Regions from separate parts of the Alistipes shahii WAL 8301 genome, predicted to be linked through region 1. Evidence: riboswitches for the same ligand, from Rfam matches in the RefSeq annotation. Region 1 holds a riboswitch; the other holds the start of a gene.

What was found. A riboswitch is a leader RNA that binds a small molecule or an ion and turns the genes downstream of it on or off. The one in region 1 is predicted to bind cobalamin.
Region 2: linked by a shared signal. The riboswitch ahead of NQ492_RS00320 (anaerobic ribonucleoside triphosphate reductase) and the one ahead of NQ492_RS15575 (TonB-dependent receptor) in region 1 are both predicted to bind cobalamin.

Annotation. Positions count from the first base shown of each region.
Region 1 is NZ_CP102253.1:3,669,518-3,677,758, reverse strand. It holds gene NQ492_RS15590 (fibrobacter succinogenes major paralogous domain-containing protein) at 1-937, opposite strand, end outside; gene NQ492_RS15585 (hypothetical protein) at 955-2,196, opposite strand; gene NQ492_RS15580 (DUF5074 domain-containing protein) at 2,193-3,350, opposite strand; gene NQ492_RS15575 (TonB-dependent receptor) at 3,363-5,441, opposite strand; cobalamin riboswitch at 5,566-5,779, opposite strand; gene NQ492_RS15570 (hypothetical protein) at 5,806-6,426, opposite strand; gene NQ492_RS15565 (relaxase/mobilization nuclease domain-containing protein) at 6,445-7,521, opposite strand; gene NQ492_RS15560 (MobC family plasmid mobilization relaxosome protein) at 7,511-7,879, opposite strand; gene NQ492_RS15555 (toprim domain-containing protein) at 7,980-8,241, opposite strand, start outside.
Region 2 is NZ_CP102253.1:63,252-71,492, reverse strand. It holds gene NQ492_RS00360 (thioesterase family protein) at 1-82, shown strand, start outside; gene NQ492_RS00355 (hypothetical protein) at 402-911, shown strand; gene NQ492_RS00350 (hypothetical protein) at 969-1,739, shown strand; gene NQ492_RS00345 (S8 family peptidase) at 1,732-2,865, shown strand; gene nhaD (sodium:proton antiporter NhaD) at 3,022-4,368, opposite strand; tRNA gene NQ492_RS00335 (tRNA-Gln) at 4,514-4,584, shown strand; gene NQ492_RS00330 (GlsB/YeaQ/YmgE family stress response membrane protein) at 4,631-4,882, opposite strand; gene NQ492_RS00325 (TIGR03905 family TSCPD domain-containing protein) at 4,945-5,193, opposite strand; cobalamin riboswitch at 5,303-5,503, shown strand; gene NQ492_RS00320 (anaerobic ribonucleoside triphosphate reductase) at 5,555-7,942, shown strand.

The DNA.
Region 1 (8,241 bases):
ATTTTTTGATTTCTGCGGGTTTACTGCTGCAATACCAATCGCTGTACCCTTCGGCGCCGAGCAGAACGGTCATCGGTTCAAGAATGGATTTGGCGAGCCCCGTCCGCGTGAGATCCGTATCCGTCTTAACGGAGCGGATACCCGTACCTCCAGTGGCACTTCCTTCGGTAAGCAACGTTCCCGAAGTGTCGTAGATCGGTTTGCTTTCGAAATAGTTGTAATCGGTACTGTTGGAACGGCGAAAGTCGTGGTCTCCGGGGAAAGGATCCTTGCGCCCCCATTGGTACATCAGTCCGCAAGCGGCCAATGAGTCAGCGGCAGTATTTTCTATGATCGCCTTGTCGATCGTGGCTCCGAGGTTGCGATCCATAAAAGTATAATCTACAACTCCGTCGCCGTTATTGTCCCATGTGTAGATTTTGCCGTAAGCTACCAATTCCGCATCCGGATCGTAGCGTGTCACCCAAACATGCCAGCTCCAGCGGATTGCACCGCCGATGCGGATGCCGATTACTGCATTGCCCACCTTGTCGGCCGTCGATACGGCGATGGAACCCTCTTCGGCTTGTTGTCCAGGAATCAGTCCGACGTTCGTGATCAAACCCGGCAGATCCTGCCAAAGCAGAACCGGTTCGGGTGTCAGTCCCATGAGATCAGTTTCACCCAGCCATTCGGCGTAGAGGTTCCACATGGCAAAGGCTTTCAGTATCGGGATGTCGACCGACTGTCCCGGCTTGACCATAAAACAGTTAGAGGTATACGCAGCTTCGAGGTATTTTTGGTTAATGTCGGGTCCGGGCTCCGGTTCGGGTTCCGGCTCCGGTTGGGGATCGGGGTATTCGTTGGGGTTGTCGTCGTTGTGGTAGGAGCAGGCGACATTCCCGACGCTCAGCGTCAGCAGCAACGCAGGCAGCAACAGCAGTTTTTTCATTTTCATAGTGTGAAATCTCTATTTTATTGGTGTTGGTCGGGCCGCACGTAGATATGCATGTCGCGGGCCATGAAAATTTCAGTGGAGGTCTCGCCGATCCAGCCGCAGTACTGGTTTAGGGCGGTGTAGACGCGGATAAAGTCGACCCCCGGCAGGTGCACCGGTTCGCGGGTCTCGGGATCCACGGCCCATCCGATGTCGAAGCCGTTGTAATAGTTGCCGTTTTCGTCCTTGGCCTCGTTGGGATAGTTGTCTGCATAGGCGCCGTATTTGAACATGTATTGCAGGTAATAGGAGCCGTTGCCTGAGACATCCACGGCGTTCTTGGGCAGCAGCGTGCCTCGGAACGTCATTTCGTCGGCGTCGATCCACTTAGGATAGTAGTCCTGGTCGTGGAACTTGTTTTTGTAGACATAGTCGGTTTGTCCTCGATTATCCTCCCATTTGATGTAGGTCATATCGGTCAGGGCGCTGTCGTTTCCTTCGCCGGGCGTCGGGACATGGTCGGGGGCGGGACGATGATAGGTGATCTCATAACCGTAGGTAGCCGCCTCATCCGTGTACCACGGATTCTTGTCGATCTCGTACCACTTGTCGTCAGGCTTGCCGTTTTGGTTCTCGTCGAACATGAGCATGATGATACCCGGTTCCGAACTGCCTCCGTCGACGCCCGGATGAGCTGCGCTGTTGAACGAGTTGCCGTCGATGCGGATGTCGTATTCGCCCGGAACGTTTACGACCGTATGGTCGAATCCGAACGTGATGTAACCGCCGTATGCGCCGAGAGAAACACCGCTCTGCATCTTTCCGGCGATGGCCTCCTCGGCCTTCTGCCGCATGGTCTCCGCCGTGTCGCCCTCCCGATATTCGGGCATCGCGTTCACGAACTGTCCCGGAGCCGGGCAGTATTCGTAGACCGTAGATATGTAGGGACTGTACTCTACCTCCTCTTCGACCACGTAAAAGGTCATCCGGTGCACGATCGGATTGACGGGGTCGAAGATTTGGAACGTTACGTCATAGGTGCCCGGGTATTGCATCAGGAAGATGTAGTCCTTCTCTTCCGAGAGCAGCGAATCGGCTCCCGAGGCGGTCTTAACCGTCCAGCGGTAACTTTCGCCCGTGAAGGCGGGTTTGAGATCGACGGTCTGCATGCGGGCGACCTTGTAAAGGTCGTCCAGCCCGAGGCTCACATAGGGGATGCCGTCGTTTTCACAGCCGCCGAGCGCGAGGGCCGACAGCAGGATGGCGAATATCTTTTTCATTGCCGAGTCTGTTTGCGTTCGAGAAAAACCATGTGTGCGGGGATATCGCCCGTGCGGACACTCCATTTGTGGACGCCTTCGCGCGAATAACAGTGCAATACGCCGCTCGAAACGTAGTTCTTGGCGTCGGTGACATAGATGTCGCCGTTTCGGGGGTGGATGGCAATGCCGTAGGGAATCACGATATCGAGCTCTGTGCCGTCGGTGATGAATTTGCGCGATACGACACGCTTTTTCTTGACGTCGATGATGGCGTAGGTTACCGTGTTTTTCGAGGTCTGGTTGCTGTACTCGACACTGTAGACATAAAGGGAATCCCCGGAGATGATCATGTTCGAAGCCGGAATGTTCATCGCCTCGGCCACCTGGTAACGTCCGCCGTTGGGTTCCAGCCGGTAGAGGTTCGACGGAACGTCGTCGTAGTTGCCCCGCGAGGAGACCCACAGGTTGCCGTAGGCGTCGGCTTTGATGCGGCTGAGGTTGATCGCTACGTCGATCTTGTACATTTGGCGCATGGTTTCCAGTTCGATGACCGAGACCGTCGAGTCGTAGTTCGGGGCGCGGTAACCGCCCGAATTGGCGACGTAGGCGCGTCCGCCGATGATGGCCAGTTCATCGGGCTGGTAACCCACGGTCACCTGGCCGACGATCTTATAGGTGTCGAGATCCACCTTGAAGACCGCGCCCTTTTGGGCGTTGGGATCCATCGCCACGGGCCCGACATACGCGCTAACGTAGGCGTATTTGCCCTTGAACCGGATGTAGCGGCAGTTTGGAATGTCGATCTGCGTGATGCGCCGCGCCGTGTAGGCGTCCATCACCTCGACCTTGTGCGAACAATTGATGACGGCGAACAGCCGTCCGTCGTAAACCTGGATGTCGTTGCCCACGTCGCCCAATTCCTTGACGACGTTGGGGTTCTTCTCGGCGTAAATGCCCCGGGCGTAGACTGCCGTGCGGTAGTCGAGGTAGTCGAGGTCAGCTTTGTTGCTGCCCATGTTGCCCTCATTGAGCAGATACATGCCGATCGGATCGGCGTCGGGATCCTCGCCGAATGGCAGCACCTCGTATTCGGTGGGGTTCACCAGTTCAATCTTCCGGCAGCCGGCGGCGAGGCAGCATCCGGCCAAAACGAAGAAGAGATACCTTTTCATGGCTCGCGGGGGTTAGAGATCGACGCTGACGACGAACCGGAAGTTGGTCTTCGGCATCGGATAGTTGAGCACCACGTCGTAGTCCTGTCCGAAAAGGTTGTTAACCTCGGCCGAGGCTTTGAGGGTTCGGGTGCGTATCTTGAACGTTTTTTGTAGCGAGAGGTCGCTCGTATACCACGGCTGGGTGTGGTTGCGCGGGATGTTCTCCTGCTGGTTGTAGCGCTGGCCCGTGTAGATGAAGCTGTAATTGAGCCCCCACCCTTTGTAGAACAGTGCAAGGATGGCCGAGCCGCTGTGCCAAGGGATGTAGGGAATCTGGTCGCGATAGTAGGTGTCGGCCGGGTCGGTGATGTCGATGGCCTTCTGATAGGTGTACTGGAACTTGGTCGTCACCTCCAGCTTGCCGAGCGTGAACAGGGCGTTCAGCACGGCGTCCACGCCCTTGATCTCCACTTCGCCCAGATTGAGCATCGTCCAGCGGAACTGCTGTCCCTTGGGATAGGCGATGATTTTATCTGTGATTTTGTTGTAGTAGGCGTCGACCGAAACGTCGAGCATCCGCATGAAAGGCGATTTCTCAAAATTGCGCGTGTATTTCAGGCCGACGTTGAATTGTTCGGCATATTCGGGCTTGAGGAAGGCGTTGCCCATGTCCGTATAGTAGAGGTCGTTGAAGGTCGGCATACGGAACATCCGTTTGTAGAAGGCGCGTACAGAGAGGTCGTGGTTTTTCAGCACTTTGAACGATCCGAAAAACGCAGGGGTAGCCACAGCCTTGTCGGGCCGGGCTTCGAAACGCTCGACTTTTTCGTGGACAAAATACCCCAGTACGCTGGCCTGCATCTTTAGCCGGCCCCATTCGAAAGCCGTGGCCAATGCCGCCATGTGGGTATAGCGCGTCGGAAAGGGGAAGGTGCCATCGCTTTCTGTGGGCATGTAAAAAGTGGCGTCGAGCGTATTCCATTGGAAGTCATAGGCCAGCGACACCTCCCAGTGTTCGAAGATGTTGTAGAGATTAGCGCACGAGAAATAGAACTCCTTCTGCTTGTAGGTGTTCTTGGTTTGGATCAACTTGGCGTCTTGATTCTCGTAATGGGTGTAGTCGGCGGCGTACTTGGTGTTGAACAGCGTGCGGAATTTCTTCGACCAGCGGTTGGTCAGCGTTCCCTGGATGAACGAGTTGGTGTCCCACAGCCGCTCACCATGGCGAAAGACGTTGTTGACGATGGCTCCCGGGATGCCGCGTTCGGAGTTGTAGGTGTAGGCCCGCACGGTCCATTGTCCGTCGGCCATCTTGCCGTGGAGTCCGGCCTCCATGCGCGTAGCGTTGATGTCGCCGTTCTGTCGGTAGGCCGTCGTGTCGTAGGCGATCTCGCCCAGCGTGTTGCGGCGGCGGTAGCGGAATTTGTACCGGCCGGTGGCGTTGGTCCACTCGCCGCTGAACGACGAGCTGACGGCGTCGGAGATCTTATACTCGTAGCGCATCGAGGGATTGATGAGCCCGAACGAGCCGGTCTTCATCGTGGCCTTGAAATTGGCCCGCTTGCCCTCCTCGAAGCGGGGGCGCCGCGTAGTGATGTAGATGGTTCCCGAGGCCCCGAAATCCTTGGCCGACTGGAAAATGTCACTCTTCTGTCCGTTATAGAGCGATATTTCCTCCACGTCGTCCAGTGAGAAGCGCCCCAGATCGACCTGCCCGTTCTGGGCGTTGCCCAACTGGATTCCGTCGTAGAAGACCGCCATGTGGTTGGTGCCCATTGAGCGGATGTTGACGGTCTTCAGTCCGCCTACACCTCCGTAGTCCTTGAGCTGCACGCCCGCGAAATAGCGGATGGCGTCGGCCACCGAAAGACTGTTCAGCCGTTGCAGGTCGACCTCCTTGAGGACCTGTGCGGGGATGACTTCGCGGTATTTGGGAATGACGGGGGTGCCGACGATGATGACCTCGTTGATTTTCTGGATACTGTCCAGTTTTCCGACGTAACGCCGGTTCGTGGTGGAATCGGCTTTATCGGATGCCTGAACTGCTGTGGAAATTCCCCCCCCCGCAATAAATGCGAGACATAGGATCGAAAGGTAGAATTGCTTCATTATGCGCTTGGTATCAATAGTTTGTTCGGTAACCATTGATTCCACAGCCGCAATGCAACGAAACAAAATGAAAAAGTGCTTTACATGCATTATCGATTCACGCCCATTCTCCGCAGGCTGCGAAACCAATCTGTCATGCAAGGCAGGTCTTCTGACTTATTCCGGTTACGACGCCTTCCCGGTTTTCACCAGTGGCTGAGATTGTCGATCCCTCATGTGTCCGTTTCCGGACAGGAACTTACAGCAGCGGGAACTGTTGCCGACTTTCACGGCATTCCCTTTTAATCGATCGGAGGCCATATGGCCTTCTTTCCGAACCTTTGCGTGGCAAAGATACAAAATTTACCAGTAATAAAAAATGTTTTTATTTTTTATTAGTCTGTGTCGTTTTATATTGGTCGCTCTGTTTATACCAATATGTAGCTTCGCCCCGCCATTCGTTCCGATCTCTATATAAATACCCGGTTGCCAATATTGTCAAAATTGATAATACGGTTAGAAATACGATTGTTCTCAGAACGATAGGTGGTTGTTTGAGATAGCGTATCTGGGTTTTCATTTCCCATAATGTATTGTTGGCGAGCTTTTCGAATTTCGTCGTATCAACTTCGTTCTTGAATTCGGATAAAGACTTTTTGAAACTTAGAACTTCAGTAATTATTGTTCGATTCTCCTTGTCGATCACCTCCAGTCTCCCCGCTAACTGCGCCAGCAACGCGTTGTATCTGTCGGTAAATTCCTGCATCTGCTCGGTTTTTGCTCCGGACAAGGCCGTATTCCGTTGCAGTTGTTCGAGCTGCTGTGCGATCTGCCCTTGCGAGCGTTCCGCGGCCTCTATCAGCCGTTCGATCCGTTCCAGCTGCGTATTCTCCCAACCTGCGTTCCCTACGCCGCCTGCTTTGGCGTTTTTAATGGCTTTGACAAGTGTTTCCTTGAGGTCTTCGTACATCTCGATTGAGAGGTCGATCTTATTTTTGTCGTTCATGGCTTTCCGGTTTTAAGGTTATATTTTCATTTTGGCTCTTCTTTTCTGTTCTTCCATCCTGCGTCGGCGTTCCATTGCGGCTATGGCCATCGCTGCAGCAGCGGCATCGAGCAGTGCCGTGATTCGTGCTATATGCTCTTCGGGACTTTCTCCCGGCTTGCGCTGCAACTGCTCGGCCGACACCCCGCCGGGCGAACCGGCCGGCGGCAACGGAATCCCGCCTGCCTTTCCGAGGTTTACCGATGGCGGCTCTTCACGCGTACTGCTTCCTCCTCTGCCCATGTTGCCGAATAACCCGGCAAATGCCGAACGGTAATTGCCGACCGCCGCCGAGAGGTTCCCGAAGAGCGTGGCCCGGTGCTGGGTTTGTTGCTGCACGAGGGTAAAATGACGGTCGAGTTTCGTAAAGCTGAAAGCCCGGTCGATCTTCGATCCGGAGAACTCGAAACCGTTTTTCGAGAACAACACCCCTTGTTTGCGGTCGGTATTTCCGCAATACTTGTAACGGATGCCGATGCCTTGTTCCTTTAATTTGCCTTCCAGTTCGTTCCAACTTTTGCACTTGGGAAGACTGCCTTTGATAGCATCGTAGATTTCGTATTTAGTCTTGTCGGGTTCGCGCAGCCGCTCCCGCCGCACGTCGTCCTTTCCCGGCGCGAGATATAGCCCGTATTTCTCGGTCAGCTCCCGGCAGACCTTGGCGTTTCGAATCTTGATGTTCTTGTCCGAAATGGTTTGCCCGTTGTTTCCGACCCGGTTGTAGACCAGATGGCAGTGCGGATGGGGCTGGTCGAGATGGCGCACCAATAGATACTGCGTATCGGTGATGCCCATCTTCTGCATGTACTCCTTTGCGATCTGCGTCATCAGGGCGTCAGTCATCCGCGGAGCGTCCTTGGGTGAAAAAGACAGCGAGATATGCCCGACGGTGTTTTTCAGTCGCGGGTTCAATAAGGTCTGGTCTTTGAAGTCCTGCACCATGTCCTTCACTTCCGGAGGCATAATGCCTTCGGCTTCCAGTATCCGGGATTCCTCTTTCATCACATAACCCACCGTTCCCGAAAAAGACGATCCTGATATTACCTTACCGACCATCGCATATCTGTTTCAGGAGTTTTTCGATGGCCGTGACGATTGCCGCATGCCGGACTCTGACAGCCGCCAGACCTTTGGCATTGGCCAGCCGGGTCAGCTGGTTCAGATTCCGGGCGATGCCTTTGAGCTGGGCCATGAAATCCAGCTGTTCGCGTGTGATTCGCGCCCTTACCGTTCCTCGGTCGATCAGCTGGCGCAGGACTTCGGCAGGCGGTTGCCCTGCCTCGCGGCAGAGGGCCGAGAATCGGAGTTTCCGTTCGGGGCTGAGCCGCGTGCTGACGACGTATTTGCGGATGCGGCCGATACTGACTTTCGGGCGTCCGCCTTGTTTGCCGTATGTTTTTTTCGGTGTTTCCATGATAAGTGGTTTGTAAGCATTTTTTTCAGACCAGCGGGATTTTACGCCGACCAGCGGGGAAGGCGCAGTTTTCGTCTACGAAAACACAACCTTGCCTTCCTTAAATCTTTACCCCTTTCCGACACGGTGGTTCAATTTCCGCCGTTTCCGCTTTCAGGGCTTGCAGATTATTCCGAAGAGTCTGAACGGCCTTTGTTTCGGGGGCGTTCTTCTGTGTCGAAGGCTTTTGTGTTCGGTCTTTTATGCGGGCGGTCAGATAGTCATTTACGTCCTTGTGCCCGCTGTAAAAATGCCTTTGGTCGATTACCTCGCTGCGGGGGCAAAGACGGATCAGATCGGAGGTCGTTTTACGCCCGGCTTCG
Region 2 (8,241 bases), 200 kb from region 1:
CGACGCCGAGGGGCTGATCGGCGAGGGCATCCATGTCCGCTACATCGTCGACCGGGAAAAATTCATGGCCAAGGTAAAGTAACGGAAAAGCTCCGGATCTTCTGCGTCTGCGAAAAGACGTACAGCTTGATTTGTAGTTATTTATGCCGGATCGAAGGATTGGGCTCTGTGTTTGGACAGGGCTCGATCCTTTTCGTTTGTGTACAATTCTGTTCAAGTCGCCCGATGCCTGTAAATTTCTGTGCTTATACTACTTAATCTTGCTGAATTATTGGCGGTTGAATTTGCATAATTGATTTTTTTCGTTATTTTTGCCCTACATCCATTACAACTACATATTGTAATTATCCGTAAGACTCTCGCGAACCTGCCTTCAATGTTTCATCCTTAAACTTCAAACTATGAAAACTCGCATTTTGACTTTGACAGCAGCCCTGCTTCTACTGGGTGGGTTTGTCGCATGCAACGACTCGGAAGAATCCGAATATATCGGCACTCCTCCCGTCACAGCCTCCGCGGACGTATCGGCTTTTTTCAAGACCTATCTGCCTTCGAGTTCCAGTTCGCATCCCGAGCCGGAATTCAATTTCAGCGAGATCGATGATCGCGACATCGAATGTTTTGTGATCAACAGCATGGAAGAGTTCGAGGCCGTTGCACCTCCTTCGGTCGAGCTGCCAGTAATCGACTTTGACAAATATACCCTTATTATTGGACAGCATTGGATGGGGCATCCCGGATACTCTTTCGAGAAGCAGGCCGTCGATACCGAATCCGATAAGATGACATTGAATTTGGTGTATAAGCAACTGAAGGGTGGTACTCCGGCGATTATGACTATTTTTTATTTCTGGGGACTATACGACAAACTTCCCGAAAAAACGCTTACTGTCAACAAAATCATAATTTAGATATTCTTAATATCATGAAAAAGCTGCTTTCTCTTATCATTGCAGTCATAACATTTTATGGTTGCCAGGATGACATTTTGTCAGAGGAATATCAAGAAAACGTTCCCGCGACCCGTGCGTCTGTGGGTTCGTCTGATTATTATTATTTGGTGTGACGGTGTGAAAATCCCACTAACGGTCAACGAGAACAAGTCGTATGTTTTGGTTGAAACCGCAAAAATTGAAAGTGTTCGCAAATCGGCCGTAAATATCCGTGGGGGAAATACCAGAACTATTGATAACTATGCTGCGCTGGGCATAAGATCGTCAAAAGAGTTCCGCATGCAAAAAAGTCTTACGTCGTTTACGCTGGATAACGCCCAACAAAAATCGATTAATCCGCAGGATGTAGTGTATGAGGCTCCCTATTTTAAAACAAGCGATGGAGCCGATCTCGGCATAATGAATGTATTCAGCGTACAACTGACAGGAGAGCAAGACCTTGCCAAACTTCAAAAAATCGCGGAAGAGTATAATCTGGAGATATTGGGAGAAAACAAATTCGACCCGAGTATCTATTATCTTTCGTGTACAAAGGAGTCGAAAGGGAATGCGCTCGAAATGGCGAATTTTATGTATGAATCGGGCGCGTTTGAGTATGCAACACCCGAGTTTATCGTTGAGTCGATGCCCGACGCCGCTCCGAACGATACCTATTTCAGCTATCAATGGAATCTGAAAAACGTCTCTTATCCGGGGATCGATATCAATTATGTGAACGCAAGGAATGCCTTTGCTTTTCCATATATCAACGATATTATCGTTGCGGTTGTCGATAACGGTGTTTAATAACCATGATGATTTACATTTGTATAATGTCAGTTACAACGCTCACACGGGAGGAATTCCAAGTGGGCTATACGGAGATCACGGCACAAAGGTTGCCGGTGTTATCGGAGCCACGGCTAATAATGGCAAAGGCATTGCAGGCGTTGCATCCGGAGTGAAAATCATGCCCATCAGTATTTGTTATACTGATAACGAGCTTGGCATAGCTGCCTCCACCACGACCAATTTTGCGAATGCAATTCGGTTTGCCGCAAATAATGGTGCGCGCGTAATTAATAATTCATGGTCATTTGATACATCTTCTCCAATATCCGAAATCAATAATGCTATAACATATGCTCATGGTAAAGGATGCATCGTTGTTTTTTCATCGGGCAATAAAGGCAGTGCTGTATCACAGCCGGCAGCGGGAGCACCTTCTGCAACGTTAGTAGTAGGTGCAATAGATCGGAATGGGTACAAATCGGATTTCTCCGGTTATGGTTCTTCATTGGATGTTGTCGCTCCCGGGCGTGAAATCTGGACAACAGATGTGACCGGTGGATATACTTGTGTGTCGGGCACATCTTTTGCTGCTCCCCATGTTTCCGGCATCGTGGCTTTGATATGGGCAACGGATCCCGATCTTTCGGTATGGCGGGTACGCAATATTATCGAACAAACTACCCGAAAGATCGGCGGCAACACTTATGGTGTCGATCCGCTTCGATTGAACGGATTATGGAACCAATTTGTGGGTTATGGTCTGGTAAATGCCTATGCAGCTGTATCAGCGGTTTCGAGGCCCGCTCCCACCGCTCCAAACATCGGGACTTCATTGTCGGAGGTGGAACCCGGCGATCTTTCGATGATGGGTTTGGGGTATGATAAATGGAATATAGCGTATTTGGCCCGTGGAGAAGGGCAAGCAACGTGTTCTATTGAAAATTACGATTCTTCTGTCACTTATGTATGGAGCAGCACCCTGCCTCCGTACACGGGTGAGGGCTTCACATTTACCGTTGATTTTGCGTCGGATACCGATGAACCCGTACTTCACGATATCGAATGTCGGGTGTTGAAAAATGGTCTATCCACATCTTCCGGGGTACATCTGGCATTGATTCCGCAAGGGTACTCTTACTAAATTGATATTGGAGTTCCTGACTTACAAACTGCTGATAATTTGGCTGTAAATCAGAGGTTGGATAAAAATATTTTATCCAACCTCTGATTATACTGTTATGGGGCAAACCCGTGATCGGCAATATTCTGGGCGCACGACGCATCCGGAACTTTTCGGTCAAAGCCCGATCAGGACGTGTTCGAGCCAGATCACCGCGATGCCCGCCAGATAGCCGGACAGGGCCAGCAGCGAGATGCGTTTGAGGTACCAGCCGAAATTGATCTTTTCGAGTCCCATCGCCACGACGCCGGCCGCCGAGCCGATGATCAGCAGACTGCCGCCCACGCCGGCGCAGTAGGTCAGCAGGTGCCAGAACAGCCCGTCCGCCACGAAACTCTGTGCGAAAGCCGGGTCGGCGCTCGCCGCAGCCGTTGCGACGTCGGCCACCGGGTACATGCCCATGCAGGCCGCCACCAGCGGCACGTTGTCGACCACCGACGAGAGGATGCCGATGGCGCCCGCGATGGTGAACACTTCGTGGACATTCTTGTCCAGCCAGTCGGCCATGTCGGTCAGCACGCCGCCGGTCTGCAACGCGCCCACGGCCATCAGGATGCCGAGGAAAAAGAGAATCGTCGGCATGTCGATGTGCTTGAGGACTTTGGATACGCGCGGCTGGATCGACTCCTCCATGTTGCGGATGCTGCGTTTGCGGTCGTAGATGATTTCAGTCAGAATCCACATGAATCCCAGCGACACCATCATGCCCATGTAGGGCGGCAGTCCGGTGAGGCTCTTGAACACCGGCACGAACAGCAGACTTACGACGCCCACGATAAGGATGAATAGCCGCAGGCGCGGACCGATGCATTCGGGGCATCCCGATGCGAGGGCCTTGGCGCTGACCGCGGCGGCGGGGCGGTCGGCGACGTAGCGGCTGGCGATGGCCGCAGGGATCACGACCGACACGAGGCACGGCAGGAAGAGGTTGGCGATCAGGTTGGCGGCCGTGACGTTGCCGCGCATCCACAGCATGATGGTCGTCACGTCGCCGATGGGCGACCAGGCGCCGCCGCTGTTCGCGGCGATGACGATCACGCTGGCGAAAATCCACCGTTCCTTCTTGTTGGCGATCAACCGCCGCAGCAGCATGACCATGATGATCGTGGTGGTCATGTTGTCCAGTGCGGCCGACATGAAGAAGGTGATGATCGCCAGCAGCCACATCAGTTTGCGCTTGTTGCGCGTGGTGATGTGGTCGGTGATGACGTTGAAGCCGCCGTAGCTGTCGATCAGGTCCACGATGGTCATGGCCCCGATCAGGAAGACCAGGATTTCGCACGTGTCGCCCAGCTGGTCCACCAGCTCGTGCTGAATGTGCGGGTCGTTGCCCAGGAGGCTGAACACGGTCCAGATCGCTCCGGCCATCAGCAGGGCGACGGCCGATTTGTCGATCCTGGTTTTGTGCTCCAGCGCGATGAACAGATAGCCCACCACGAAGAGCAGAATCATTGTCGGAATCATATCGTTTGCGTTTATTTACAGGGTAACTGAAGCAAAGATACGAAAAATCCGGCAGAGGTCCGGTTTTGTCCCTGCCAATTTTGCATCCGGGGGTTGGTTTTTGCGATTTTTTGTTTATCTTTGCAGTCGCTTTCGAGCGAATGTTTGAGCTGTGGTGTAATGGTAACACAGCAGATTTTGGTTCTGTCGTTCTGGGTTCGAATCCCGGCAGCTCAACACGAAAAGGCGGTCATGCGACCGCCTTTTTCGTGCATACGTTTGTTTAGCGGATCTTGCGGTGTGAGATGAGCGCGGCGATCCACAGCAGGATGACCGAGCCGATGACGGCCGTCGCCAGACTGCCCAGCGTGCCGACGGGAACCCATCCGAAGAGCGAAAAGAGCCAGCCGCCCAGTACGCCTCCGATAAGCCCGACGATCAGGTTGACGAAGAGTCCCGAACCTCCTCCCTTGACGATCAGGTTGGCGATCCATCCGGCGGCCAGTCCGATCAGCAGATACCATAGAAAATACATAGTCTTGCATTTTGGAACGCTTTTCGGAGTGCAAAATCCGTACCCGGCCGGGCCGGGGCGTTTTATAAAGCCTTTTTCAGCGCTTTTGCCAGCTGATCGGGACACGACGTGCCGCGGCCCCGGCAGTCGATGCCTTCGAGCCGGGCGACGGCTTCCGCGGCCGTCATCCCGCGCACGAGCGCCGCGATTCCCTGCTGGTTGCCGTGGCAGCCGCCCGTGAAGGAGACGCTTCGAACGACGCCGTTTTCGAGTTCGACGTCGATTTGCCGGGAGCAGGTTCCCTGGCAGACGTGTGTTATTTTCTGTGTCATGGAGTTACGATTTTCCGGTTTGCGGGGGCGAAGATACGAAATTCGGAGCCTTTCACAAAATGTTGAAAACTTCCTGCTCCGGAATTTTGAAAGTCGGGGAATAATGGAGACTTTTGTGACTCGCAAAGGTATCCTTCGTCCCGCCGGGGCGGAGGATAAGAGGGAATCGGGTGCGAATCCCGGACAGTTCCCGCTGCTGTATGCACTTCAATGCCGCAGGCGAATCGTCGAGCCACTGTCCCGCGGGGGACGGGAAGGCCGCCTGCGGGTCGGTGCGAGTCAGAAGACCTGCCTTTGCGCATGCAATGTCGGCCCTGCGGGGAAACGGGGCCTGTTGTGAAACGTATATACTCATATTACAATGGATTACACGCAGATTTCCATCATCAAACGTGATGGTAAAACCGAGCCTTTTTCTCTGGATAAAATCGTCCGCGCCATCACGAAGGCCTTTCGCGCGGGCGGCATAACGGACGAGGGGCAGGCCGTCGAGCAGATCGCATCCGACGTGGCGGCGGCAATTACGAAGGCCGAGATTTCGGTCGAGGAGATTCAGGACATGGTCGAGGAGCGGCTGATGAAACGCAACCCCTCGATCGCCAAACGTTATATCATCTACCGCGAGTGGCGCAACGTCGAACGCGACCGCCGCTCGTCGATCAAGAGCGTCATGGACGGCATCGTGACCGTCGAGAAGAACGACATCAACCTTTCGAACGCCAACATGTCGTCGCACACGCCCGCGGGGCAGATGATGACCTTCGCCTCGGAGATCACCAAGGACTACGCCCTGAAATATCTGGTGGGCGTGCGCCACGGCCGCGCCCACCGCGACGGGGACATCCACATTCACGACCTGGACTACTATCCCACCAAGACCACGACGTGCATTCAGTACGATCTGGGTGACATCTACGAACGGGGATTCTCGACGAAGAACGGCTCGGTGCGCACGCCGCAGTCGATCCAGAGCTACGCCACGCTGGCCACGATCGTCTTCCAGACCAACCAGAACGAGCAGCACGGCGGGCAGTCGATCCCGGCGTTCGACCATTTCATGGCTCCGGGCGTGCTGAAAACCTTCCGCCGTCACCTGACCGACATGACGCTGTTCCTGTGCGGCGTGCGGGGCGGCGTGACGCTGGAGCGCGCCGAGCTGAAGGCCCTGGTCGCCGAACACGTGCCGACGATCGAACCCTGCGAGACGGCGGTGGGGCGTCTGTTCGCCGCCCTGCGCCAGTCGGGCGTGGAGGTCGCCGACGAGGACATCCGACGCATCTGGCGGCAGGCATACGACACGACGCGCCGCGAGACCCATCAGGCGATGGAGGGATTCATCCATAACCTCAATACGATGCACTCGCGCGGCGGCAACCAGGTGGTGTTCAGCTCGGTGAACTACGGCACGGACTTTTCGCCCGAGGGCCGCATGGTCATCCGCGAACTGCTTTCCGCCACGATCGAGGGGCTGGGGCACGGCGAAGTGCCGGTCTTCCCGATCCAGATTTTCAAGGTCAAGGAGGGCGTTTCGTGGTCCGAAGAGGACTATGCCGCAGCGGTGAAGGACTTCGACAAGGCACTGGCTGGGGAGATCAAGTTCAAAACTCCGAACTTCGACCTGCTGATCGAGGCGTGCCGCACCACGTCGGTGGCGCTGTTCCCCAACTTCATGTTTCTCGACGCACCGTTCAACCGCCACGAGAAGTGGCGCATCGACGACCCCGACCGCTTCCGCTACGAGGTGGCGACGATGGGGTGCCGTACGCGCGTCTTCGAGAATCTGCACGGCGAAAAGTCGTCGTGGGGGCGCGGCAACCTCTCCTTCACGTCGATGAACCTGCCGCGGCTGGCCATCGAGGCGATGCGCGAGGCCGGGGACATGATTCCCGACGGCAACAAACACGCGATCCGCAAGGAGGCGCGCGAAATTTTCCTCGAATCGGTGCGCAAGACCGCCACGATGATGGCCGAGCAGCTCTACGAACGTTACTGCTTCCAGCGCACGGCCCTCGCGCGGCAGTTCCCGTTTATGATGTCGAACGATGTCTGGAAGGGCGGCGGCCGGTTGCAGCCCAACGACGAGGTGGGCGACGTGCTCAAGCACGGCACGCTGGGCATCGGCTTCATCGGCGGACACAACGCGATGGTGGCGATTTACGGCGAAGGCCATGCGACCTCGAAGGAGGCGTGGCAGACGCTCTACGACGCCGTGACGGTGATGAACCGCGTGGTCGAGGAGTACAAGGCCAAATACGGGCTGAACTATTCGGTGCTGGCGACCCCGGCCGAGGGATTGAGCGGACGCTTCACGCGCATGGACCGCAAGCGTTATGGGGAGATTCCGGGCGTCACCGACCGCGACTACTACGTCAACTCGTTCCACGTCGACGTGCGCGAGCCGGTTTCCATCGTCGAGAAAATCCGCCTCGAAGCGCCGTTCCACGCCATCACGCGCGGCGGGCATATCACCTACGTCGAACTCGACGGCGAGGCCCGGAAGAATCCCGTGGCGATCCTCAAGATCGTCAAGGTGATGCAGGACGAGGGGATCGGCTACGGCTCGATCAACCATCCGATCGACACCTGCCGCAAGTGCGGCCACCGCGGGGTGATCTACTCGAAATGTCCCGTCTGCGGTTCGGACGACATCCTGCGCATGCGCCGCATCACGGGTTACCTGACAGGCAGCCTCGAATCGTGGAACTCGGCCAAGCAGGCCGAGGAGCGCGATCGGGTAAAGCACCGGTAATTTCGATTCTCACCGGCATCTTTTGCACTTCCCTTGCGGGGCGAAACAGTTACATACGTTCGTATGCTCCTGCTTCGCCCCACTTCACGAAGCCCGAAAACCGCTCTGCGATAATCGAAATTGGCGGCCCCCTGTCCGCCCGCCTAAAATCAAAATTCACCCGGCGGAAGAATCCCTTTTTGCCGCCGTCTCCGGTCGCGTGCGGCAAGTCCCCGCCTAAAGTTTAGAGGTGGGTCAGATTTGTAAACACGGCGTTCCGCCGTGAATCGCGACCGACGGAGTTGTATTCATGTTATGAA